2 regions of the Oxalicibacterium sp. genome follow, and region 1 is predicted to be linked to the other one. Evidence: predicted binding sites of a transcription regulator. Region 1 holds the regulator's gene; the other holds the start of a gene.
What was found. The regulator FliA, encoded in region 1, starts transcription of late flagellar genes. The targets are predictions, from matches to a motif close to CTAAAGTTTNNNNNNNNNNNGCCGNTA.
Positions count from the first base shown of each region.

Region 2: a site for FliA is predicted at 2,458-2,484, ahead of ACO1VH_RS00700 (YjfB family protein). Genes of this name have one in related genera too.

Region 1 is NZ_JBMQZD010000004.1:395,257-400,572, forward strand. It holds gene flhA (flagellar biosynthesis protein FlhA) at 1-197, shown strand, start outside; gene flhF (flagellar biosynthesis GTPase FlhF) at 194-1,531, shown strand; gene ACO1VH_RS08305 (MinD/ParA family ATP-binding protein) at 1,524-2,342, shown strand; gene ACO1VH_RS08310 (RNA polymerase sigma factor FliA) at 2,348-3,079, shown strand; gene ACO1VH_RS08315 (flagellar motor protein) at 3,061-3,801, shown strand; gene motD (flagellar motor protein MotD) at 3,838-4,623, shown strand; gene ehuB (ectoine/hydroxyectoine ABC transporter substrate-binding protein EhuB) at 4,855-5,316, shown strand, end outside.
Region 2 is NZ_JBMQZD010000001.1:140,949-146,264, forward strand. It holds gene ACO1VH_RS00685 (glutathione S-transferase N-terminal domain-containing protein) at 1-474, opposite strand, end outside; gene ACO1VH_RS00690 (LysR substrate-binding domain-containing protein) at 647-1,561, shown strand; gene ACO1VH_RS00695 (DUF924 family protein) at 1,594-2,199, opposite strand; gene ACO1VH_RS00700 (YjfB family protein) at 2,224-2,415, opposite strand; gene cls (cardiolipin synthase) at 2,622-4,040, shown strand; gene ACO1VH_RS00710 (protein adenylyltransferase SelO) at 4,235-5,316, shown strand, end outside.

The DNA.
Region 1 (5,316 bases):
CCGCACAGGCCGAGGCTGCCACGCAGCAGCAGGAAAAAATGGGATTGACGCCGGTGCTGTTGGTGCCGGCGCAACTGAGAACGCTGCTGTCGCGCTTCCTGCGCCGCACGTTGCCGCAATTGAAGGTGCTTTCGCACGCCGAGGTGCCGGATTCGAAAACGATCAGAGTAACTAGCTTAGTTGGAGGACAGGTATGAACGTCAGAAAATTCACTGCATCGACATCGCGGGAAGCGTGGCGCATGGTTCGCGAAACGCTGGGCCCGGACGCGGTGATCCTCTCCAATCGCACGGTGGATGCCGGCGTCGAGATTCTGGCATTGGCCGGCGAAGACATGGCTTCGCTGGCGGAACCAGTGATCGAGAAGCCGGCGATCTCGGCGCAGACGCTGTCCGTGCTGGCACCCAAACACAAGCGTCTGGAAAATACGCAATCCAGCGCGCAGCCGAATCCGTTGACGTTCTCCGGCGCCGCCGCAAAGATCGGTGCCGTTCCGGTAGCGGCGCCGGCAGGCAAGCCGGCGCAGCAGGAAATCGCCGTGCCTGAAGCCAGCCGTCTCGAAATCGATACGCTGATGAGCGAGATTCGCTCGATGCGCGGCATGCTGGAAACGCAACTGGCGGAACTGGCCTGGAGCAGCGAACAGCAAAAGCGCGAGCCGGCCAAGAGCAGCGCGCTGCGCGAAATGCTGTCGGCAGGATTCAGCCCCAGCCTGGCGCGCTACATGATCGAACGCATGCCGGCAGGCGTCTCGCATCAGGGCGGCATGGACTGGATCAAGTCGGTGCTGATGCGCAATCTGGCGACCATCGGCAACGAAAACGAGATTCTCGAAAAAGGCGGCGTCTACGCATTGGTCGGACCGACCGGTGTCGGCAAGACGACGACGACCGCCAAACTGGCTGCGCGCTGCGTGATGCGCCACGGCCCCGGCAAGCTCGCATTGATCACGACCGACGGTTACCGTATCGGTGGCTACGAACAATTGCGCATCTACGGCAAGATCCTCGGCGTGATGGTGCATTCGGTGCGCGACGAAGCCGATCTGCGCATCGCGCTCGATGAACTGAAAGGCAAGCACACGGTGCTGATCGATACCGTCGGCGTCAGCCAGCGCGACAAGATGGTGGCCGAGCAGATCGCGATGCTGTCTTCCGCAGGCAGCCAGGTCAAGCGCCTGCTATGCCTGAATGCGACCTCCAACGGTGAAACGCTGAGCGAAGTCGCACGCTCGTACATGGGTGATGGCCTTGCCGGCTGCATATTGACCAAACTGGATGAAGCTGCAACCATTGGCAATGCACTCGATGTCGTCATCCGTCAGAAATTGAACTTATACTACGTCGCCGACGGACAACGCGTGCCGGAAGATCTGCACGTCGCCAGCCAGCAGTATCTGGTCGATCGCGCATTCAAGCTGAAGCGCGAAACGGCACCGTTCCAGTTCAACGAAGCGGAAATCCCGCTGGTGATGGCGAATACGGCACGGGCAATGAAAGACAAAGGTTTGCGTGAGGTGATTCTTGGCTAGTTTCGAATGTGATCAGGCCGAAGGTCTGCGGCGCATGCTCGCCGGACCGAAACCGCGCATTTTCACGTTTCTCTCCGCCACATCGATCGCTGAAAAAAGCACGATGCTGGTCAATCTTGCTGCCTCGCTCGCTGCAGGCGGCAGCGCGGTCGTGCTGCTCGATGCCTGCGCATCGGCGAACGGCATCGCACGCCGCATGGGCGCCGAACTGCAGGCCACGCTCCTGGATGTCGTGCGTCAGCAGCGCGCGTTCGATCAGGCCGTGCAGACGATGCCGCAAGGCTTCAGTATTGCGGCATTGACGGCAGGCTCGCTGTACGCAGCCATGTACGACGTCGATCAGCGTCGACGTCTGACGAATGCCTTCGGCGTGCTCGCATCGCAATCGGATGTGCTGATCGTCGATGCGGAACTGGAAGATGGCGATGCCGGCCTGCCGCTGGAAGCCATGGCCGCAGGCGACATCGTCATCCAGGTTTCGCCGGACGCGGCATCGATCAAACAGGCTTATGCACTGATCAAGCGTTTGAATGCGCAGCTGGGGCGCCGCCCGTTCGGCATTCTGGTCACCGGTGCCGACGAGCAGGAAGCGCATCTTGTCTATCGCAACATGGCGCAGGCAGCCAGCCGTTATCTGGCCGTGCAACTCTACGATCTCGGCTCGGTGCCGACCGACGAGCAGGTCACGCGTGCAGCGCGTCTGGGCCGTGCCGTCATCGACGCCTTTCCGATGGCTGGCGCTTCGGTTGCGTTCCGGCGACTGGCGGAACGCTTTGCGTTGCCTGCGCGGGAGATGGGCTTCGGAGCATGATGGCAATGTATACAGCGACCGGCAAATCCGACAAGGAACATCTGATCAGCGAGCATGTCCCGCTGGTCAAGAAGCTGGCGCACCAGATGAAGGCCAAGCTGCCGCCCAGCGTGGAAGTGGACGATCTGATCCAGGCTGGCATGATGGGTTTGCTGGACGCGGTCAACCGCTACGAGGAGACGCACGGCGCACAGTTCGAAACGTATGCGGTGCAACGCATACGCGGCGCGATGCTGGACGAATTGCGCAGCAGCGACTGGATGCCGCGCAGCATGCGGCAGAACATGCGCAAGATCGAGGTGGCGATGAACCAGTTGCAACAGCAATTGGGCCGTGCGCCGAATGAAAGCGAAGTGGCGCGCCAGTTGAAATTGTCGCTGGCCGATTACCAGGATCTGCTGAGCGACGGCGGCGGCCATCAACTGGTCTACTACGAAGATTTCCACGACAACGAGGACAACGAACATTTCCTCGATCGCTACTGCACCGACACATCGGCCGATCCGTTGCAGAGTCTGATGAATTCCGGTTTCCGTTCAGCCGTCATCGCCGCCATCGAAGCGTTGCCGGAACGGGAAAAGATATTGATGGGCCTGTACTACGAACAGGAAATGAACTTAAAAGAAATCGGCGCCATCATGGGTGTGACCGAATCGCGTGTGTCGCAGCTGCATAGCCAGGCGATCGCGCGGATGCGTGCCAATCTAAGGGAGAAAGCGTGGACTGGGGTAGCTTAGTCGGCATCATACTGGCGCTCGGCGGCATCCTTGTCGGGCAGACTCTGGAAGGCGGCAAGATCGGTTCGCTGGTTCAACCGGCGGCTTTCGTCATCGTCATCATCGGTACGGTCGGTGCGGTTCTGCTGCAAAGCGGGTGGAGCAACTTCGCGGCGGGCATCCGGATGGCGGGGCAGGTCTTCATGCCGAAGCATGACGATTATGTCGAGCTGATTCGCAACGTCACCAGCTGGAGCGTGATCGCGCGTCGCGAAGGCTTGCTGAGCTTGGAACGCGTGATCAGCGACATCGACGATCCCTTTACCGAGCATGGCCTGCGCCTGATCGTGGATGGCGTGGACCCGAAGAAACTGCGCGAAGTGCTGGATCTGGAGATCGCTGCGCATGAAGCGAAGCAGCGCTTGGCGATCAAGGTGTGGGAATCGGCCGGCGGCTATGCGCCGACGATCGGTATTCTCGGCGCGGTGATCGGCCTGATCCATGTGATGGAAAACCTGTCCGATCCGAGCAAGCTGGGCAGCGGCATCGCGGTCGCCTTCGTGGCGACGATCTACGGCGTCGGCTTTGCGAACCTGGTCTTCCTGCCGATCGCCAACAAGCTCAAGGCGCTGGTCAGCCGCGATGTCTTCCGGCATGAAATGCTGGCCGATGCCTTTGCCGGCATTGCATCCGGCGACAATCCGCGTCTGATCGAAGAGCGGATGAACATCTATCTGGCGTGACGGCGCCTTCGTTCACCACTCGCGAGCGCAATCCGCATGGCACGTAAAAAGCACGAGGAAGAACACGAAAACCACGAGCGCTGGCTGGTGTCGTATGCCGACTTCATCACGCTGCTGTTCGCGTTCTTCGTCGTCATGTATGCGATTTCGTCGGTCAACGAGGGCAAGTATCGCGTGCTTTCCGAATCGCTGGGTATCGCCTTCGGCGGCCCGACCGAAAAGACGACGGTGATTCGCGAAGCTGAACGCGTACGCACCATCGTGCCGTTGCCGATCCAGATGCCGCAGCCGCAACCGCAGCCACGTCTCGATCCGGCAATCAAGCGCGAGCGCGCACAGATGACCGATATCGCGCGCGACATTTTGAAAGCGATGGCGCCGTTGATCAGCCAGGGCAAGGTGCGGGTAACGCAGAGTGCGCGCGGCGTCAGCGTCGAGATCAACGCCAGCGTGCTGTTCGCGCTCGGCGACGCGAAGCTGAGCCCGGAATCGGAAGCGGCGTTGCGTGCCGTGGCCAAGGTGCTGACGAAGGTGGATAACGCGATTCAGGTCGAAGGCCATACCGACAACGTGCCGATCAGCAATGCAATGTTCCCGTCGAACTGGGAATTGTCGGCAGTACGTGCCAGCAGCGTGGTGCGGCTGTTCATCGACAGCGGTATTGATGAGAAACGCATGGTTGCCATGGGACACGCGGCGAACGAGCCTGTCGCTTCCAATGACACGCCGGAAGGGCGCATGCGCAATCGTCGCGTACAGCTGATGATCCTGTCCGGGCTGCCGGAGACGGTGACCGAGGTGCCGGTCACGCCCGAAGACTGATTTCCTTTCTTTCTCCGCTTTTTCTTTTTCCAGCCTCTTTTTCCGGATTACGGCGTCAGTCCGGGGCTGGGCTGTAACTTCCTCGACTTGATGTTCGCCCATGTGATCGGCAAGGCGTGATGATCGCTATCAGATGATTTCAATACGAATGATTTGACATCGCATCAAATCGATGGCTACCATTGCCGCTGTCCGGCGGCCTGCGCCGGTGACAGGCACGCAAGGGGGAGAATGACCGGACGCATCATCAGACGATGGCAGATTGCCATCCTGCTCGCAACGCTGTGGGCGATGGGAACGGCATCGGCCGAGACCACGCTGGAACGCGCACAGCGAACCGGAACCATCCGAATCGGTTTTGCCAACGAGGTGCCATACGCCTATATCGATCTGCAGGGCAAGGTGACCGGCGAATCGCCGGAAATCGCCAAGGCCTTGTTTGCGCAACTGGGCGTGACGCAGATCGAACCGGTACTGACCGAATGGGGCGCACTGATCCCCGGACTGCAGGCGCATCGTTTCGACGTGATTGCCGCCGGCATGTACATCACGCCGGCGCGCATGAAGCAGGTGCTGTTCGCCGATCCGCATTACCAGATGCGCGATACGCTGCTGGTGCAGAAGGACAATCCGGCGCACCTTTCCAGCTATGCCGACATCGCGGCTGATCCTGCACTGCGGCTGGCGATCGTG
Region 2 (5,316 bases), on a different contig from region 1:
CGTGTAGTGCTCGCCGGCGAGATAGGTATTGCGCATCAGATGGCGATCCATCACGCCGAGCAGGCGATCCGCTTCGTCGGTGAAATGCTTGATCGCCATCGGCAGTTTTTCTTCGGCGCGCAAGGCGAAAAATCCCAGTTGCCCGAACATCGGCCCCGTCCCGCCGATCTGCCAGTGCAGCCACGCGAGTGCGCGATAGCGTTCGGGACCTGTGGCGTCGAGAAAGCGGCCATGCTTTTCCGCCAGATAGGTCAGGATGGCACCGCTTTCGAACAGCGTCAGCGGTCCGCCTTCCGCTTCGTCGTCGACCAGCGCAGGAATCTTGTTGTTCGGCGAGATCGCCAGAAAATCCGCAGCAAACTGTTCGCCCTTGCCGATATTCACTGGCTGCACGTTGTACGGCAACGCCAGTTCTTCCAGCAGGATCAACGGCTTGCGGCCATTCGGCGTGCCCCATGTGTATACGGTCAGCATGCGTCCTCCATCCAAAATTGCCGTCGAACATCGCGCCACGACGGACCGTTATTCCAGACGGAGTCGGCTGACAGGTACAAGGTTCCCTGTTCACTTTCAAGAATGTTCTAGAATCGTGCGCACTATCTTTCCCCGTTACTCACTACTGTCTTTTACGACCGGACAATTCCGCATGGACCGTTTCGATACGATGCTGGCCTTCACCCGCGTGGTGGAACTGAAGAGCTTTACCAAGGCAGCCATGTCGCTGAACCTGCCGAAGGCGACGGTTTCCGCGCAGGTCATCGCGCTGGAAAAACGCCTGCGCGTCAAACTGCTCAACCGCACGACGCGCCACGTCAGCGTGACGCCGGATGGCGCCGGCTATTACGAACGCGCTGTACGCCTGCTGGCAGAACTCGAAGAAACCGAAGCAGCCGTCAGCCATGCGGCGACGTCGCCCAAAGGCCGTCTGCGCGTGGACGTTCCCGGTTCGGTCGGACGCCGCATCATTGCACCGGCGCTGGCGGATTTCTTCGAGCGCTATCCCGAAATCGATCTGGAACTGGGTTGTACCGACCGGCCTGTCGATCTCGTGCATGAAGGCATCGATTGCGTGATCCGCGGCGGCGAAATCAGTGACGAATCGCTGGTGGCACGCCGACTTGGCGATTTCCGCATGCGTACCTATGCCGCGCCTGCCTATCTGAAAAAACATGGCGAGCCGCACAGCCTGGAAGAACTCGAACGCCATCAGTTGATCCTGTTCGCCTCGTCGAAAACCGGCAGGATTCTTCCGATGATCTACGAACAGGATGAGGTACAGACCACTGCGCAAGGAATGCGGCGCGTCTCGGTCAACGATGCCGACGCGCTGGCAGCTGCCACCTGTTCCGGTATCGGCCTGGCGCAACTGCCGGATTACATCGCGCGCGAATATGTGGCGTCAGGCCAGCTGGTTCCGGTGCTGGATGGTTTGCTATCGGAACATGTACCGCTGTGGATTCTCTATCCGCCCAACCGCCACCTGTCGACCAAGGTGCGTGCATTCGCCGAATGGGCGGCGGAATTGTTTGCGAAGACGGAAATCGGCGCACGGCCGCTCTGATGGGCAAACGCTGAGTCGGATTCTCCGTCCGCTCAGAATCCCGAACCCGGTGTTTTCAGGAACGCGATTTCTTCATCGGTCGATGTCCGGCCGAGGATGGCATTGCGATGCGGGAAACGCCCGAAGCGGGCAACGATGTCGCGATGACGGATCGCGAAATTGGTGTAGCCGGTGAAGGCTTCGCGCTGCTCGGTGGGCACTTCATCCTGCAGCGTGTTGAACAATGCGACCGCGCGATCCTGCAGCGGCAGCGATTCCGCATGTTCGAGCGGCAGATAGAAAAACACGCGTTCGATGGGACGCAACAAGGCATCGACGCCGCGCGCCAATCCGTCCAGCGCCCAATGCAAGGCGATCGGATCGAAGGAGAACGATTCCGGCCGGTTGCGATACATATTGCGCGGGAACTGGTCGGTCAGCAGAATCAATGCCAGCAGACCGTGCGGCGTCCTGGACCATTGATCGAAGCGGCCGCCGCTGGCAGCAATCGTGCAGGCTTCGAAACGTGTGCGAATCTCGCGATCTGTATCGTCGTCTTTCGACCACCAGAGCTTGCCCTGACGGCTGCCGACGGCAGCATCGTCGCCCTCATCGCTGCCGAACCAGAACGTTCTTATCGTGTCCGCTGTTTCGATCAATGCCTCTCCTTGCGATCAGCCCGTTCAGGCCTTGGTGTTGATGTTGTTGCCCAGATGCGGCGGCAGGCTCTGCACCTGGGGAATCGCTTCCAGCAATGCCAGTGCGGCAGAGCTTTGCGCATCCAGCGCCTTCTTGAAAACCGCGATCGATACCGCGCTGGCAGTGCGCTCCTGCGCCATGCTGGTGGCAAGAGCCGGGATATTGCCTACATCCATACTACCTCCATTCAAATCGGAATGACCGCTTTCATCTTTTCTTAACGGCGAGGATCGCGCTTTCTTTAGACTACCGCAACCTCTGCACACAAATATGCGCATCGCCTTTATCCGCGTGCCAACTTTTTTACTGTCGCGTTGTCTGATTGATAGCTGCCGGCATCGGCGCTTCATCAATTCCTACAAGAACATGTCAGAGGATCAGGATGACCGGCTTTTTCCATCGTTGCCTCACCTTGCGCATACATCGTACGGCCTTGCTGCCGCTGGCCGCCTTCTGCCTGACATTGTCGGCCTGCGCCTCGCTGCCCGATGTGCGCTATCTGAAAACCTCGCTCGCACCGCAGGACACGCCGACCGTACGCACGGCGCAGGGTGAACTGTCGCCGCAGCGTACCGAATCGCTGCTGGCGCAACGCTTGCGCAGCGCGAAGGTGGATCTGCCGGAAATGGCTGCGCTGGAAGAGGCTGCGACCAACAGCCCGCTCATCGCCGGCAACAAGCTGACGCTGCTGAACGATGGACCGCAGACGATGAAGGCGATGATCGAAGCCATCAAGGATGCGCGGGACCACATCAATCTGGAAACCTATATCTTCGGCCAGGACACGATGGGCGACGAATTCGCGGACCTGCTGATCGAAAAGCAGCAGGCAGGCGTACAGGTGAACATCATCTACGACAGCGTCGGCTCGCTCGGCACGCGGCCTGAATTCTTCCAGCGCCTGCGCGACGCCGGTATCGCCGTGCTCGAATTCCATCCGGTCAATCCGCTGAAGCGTTTCGGTTCCGGCTGGCGATTGAACAATCGCGACCATCGCAAGATTCTCGTCGTCGACGGCAAGGTCGCCTTCACCGGCGGCATCAACATCACCGACGATTACTCCTCCGGTTCGCTGTTCCGTTCGAAATCGAAGAGCCAAAAGCATCTTGGCTGGCGCGATACGCATATCCGCGTGGAAGGCCCGGCGGTCGCCTCCTTCCAGTGGTTGTTCCTGCAAACCTGGGTCAGCCAGCACAAGGAGAAAGACATCGATCTGGCAGCACGCAAATATTTTCCGCCGCTCAAGCCGGCCGGCGACAAGATCGTCCGCGTGATCGCCAGCGAGCCCAACGGCGACTATGAGACGTACAAGGCATATGTGCTGGCGATGCAGCAGGCCAAGACGTCTATCCACATCACCAATTCCTATTTCGTGCCGGATCAGCAACTGCTCGATGCGCTGACCGATGCAGCAAGACGCGGGGTGGACGTGAAAGTCATCTTCCCTGCGGTATCCGATGCCGGTCTCGTCATGCATGCGGGGCGTTCCTTCTATACCGAACTGCTGACGGCAGGCGTACGCATCTTCGAACTGCAGGCTTCGGTGCTGCATGCGAAGACAGCCGTCATCGACGGCTACTGGTCCACGGTCGGCTCCACCAATCTCGACATGCGCAGCTTTCTGCACAACAGCGAAGTCAACCTGATCGCGATCGACCAGGAATTCGGCTCGGTGATGGAAAGCGCCTTCAACGAAGATTTGAAGAACTCGATTGAAGTCACGCCGGAAAAATGGGAAGAGCGCCCCTTGTCCGACCGCCTGAAGGAATGGTTTGCACGCCAGTTCGAATACTGGCTGTAGCGCCGAATTGAACGCTTGATGTTGCACTGACTGCGCGACATTTCTGTCGGCGCTTGTTGCAACATTGTTTGCAATCACGGCGTGCAACATCGCTGCACCGCAGCTTCAGTACGCGTGCGCGCAGCGCTTTCCCTTCTCTGTCAAAATAGCAGTTTCCATGGCGACAAAAGCGCCACGCCCCTGAAAGATTCTGCATGAATGCACCCGCACCGCGCCCGGGCCAACGCCTCGGCGATTTGCAGCTTGCCAATTCGTTTGCCTCGCTGCCGCCTGCGCATTACACGACATTGATGCCGACGCCGCTGCCCGATCCTTATCTCGTTGCAACAAGCACCTCGGCCGCAGCCCTGATCGGCCTGGATGTTGAGGAAACGCGTACGCAAGCCTTCATCGACGTGTTTACCGGCAATCAGCTTCTGGACGGCTCCAAACCGCTCTCCGCCGTGTATTCCGGCCACCAGTTCGGTGTCTGGGCCGGTCAGCTCGGCGACGGCCGTGCGATTCTGCTCGGCGATGTGCCGGCCTTCGATGCCGCGCCGACGGGACGTCTCGAATTGCAACTGAAGGGTTCCGGCTTGACGCCCTACTCGCGCATGGGTGATGGCCGCGCCGTATTGCGTTCGTCGATTCGCGAATTCCTTTGTTCGGAAGCGATGGCCGCACTCGGCATTCCGACCACGCGCGCACTCTGCGTGACCGGTTCCGATCAACTCGTCATGCGCGAACAACCGGAAACCGCCGCCGTGGCAACGCGCATGTCGCCAAGCTTTGTGCGTTTCGGCTCCTTCGAACACTGGTTCTACAACGAGAAGCACGATGAGTTGCGCACGCTGGCCGACTACGTCATCGACAACTTCTATCCGCAATTGCGTACCGCCGAAAATCCCTACAAGGCATTGCTGACGGAAGTGACGCTGCGTACGGCGCAATTGATGGCGCAATGGCAGTCGGTCGGCTTCATGCATGGCGTGATGAATACCGACAATATGTCCATCCTCGGCCTGACGCTGGATTACGGCCCGTTCGGTTTCATGGAAGCATTCAACGCACACCACATCTGCAACCACACCGACCAGCAAGGGCGCTATTCCTATGCGCGCCAGCCGCAGATCGGCGAATGGAACTGTTTTGCGCTCGGACAAGCCTTGCTGCCGCTGATCGGTAGCGTCGAGGAAACGCAGGCAGCCTTGCGCATCTACAAGCCGGCCTTTTCGGAAAAATTCCTGGCGCTGATGCATGCCAAGCTCGGCCTGCAGACATCGCAGCCGGAAGACGC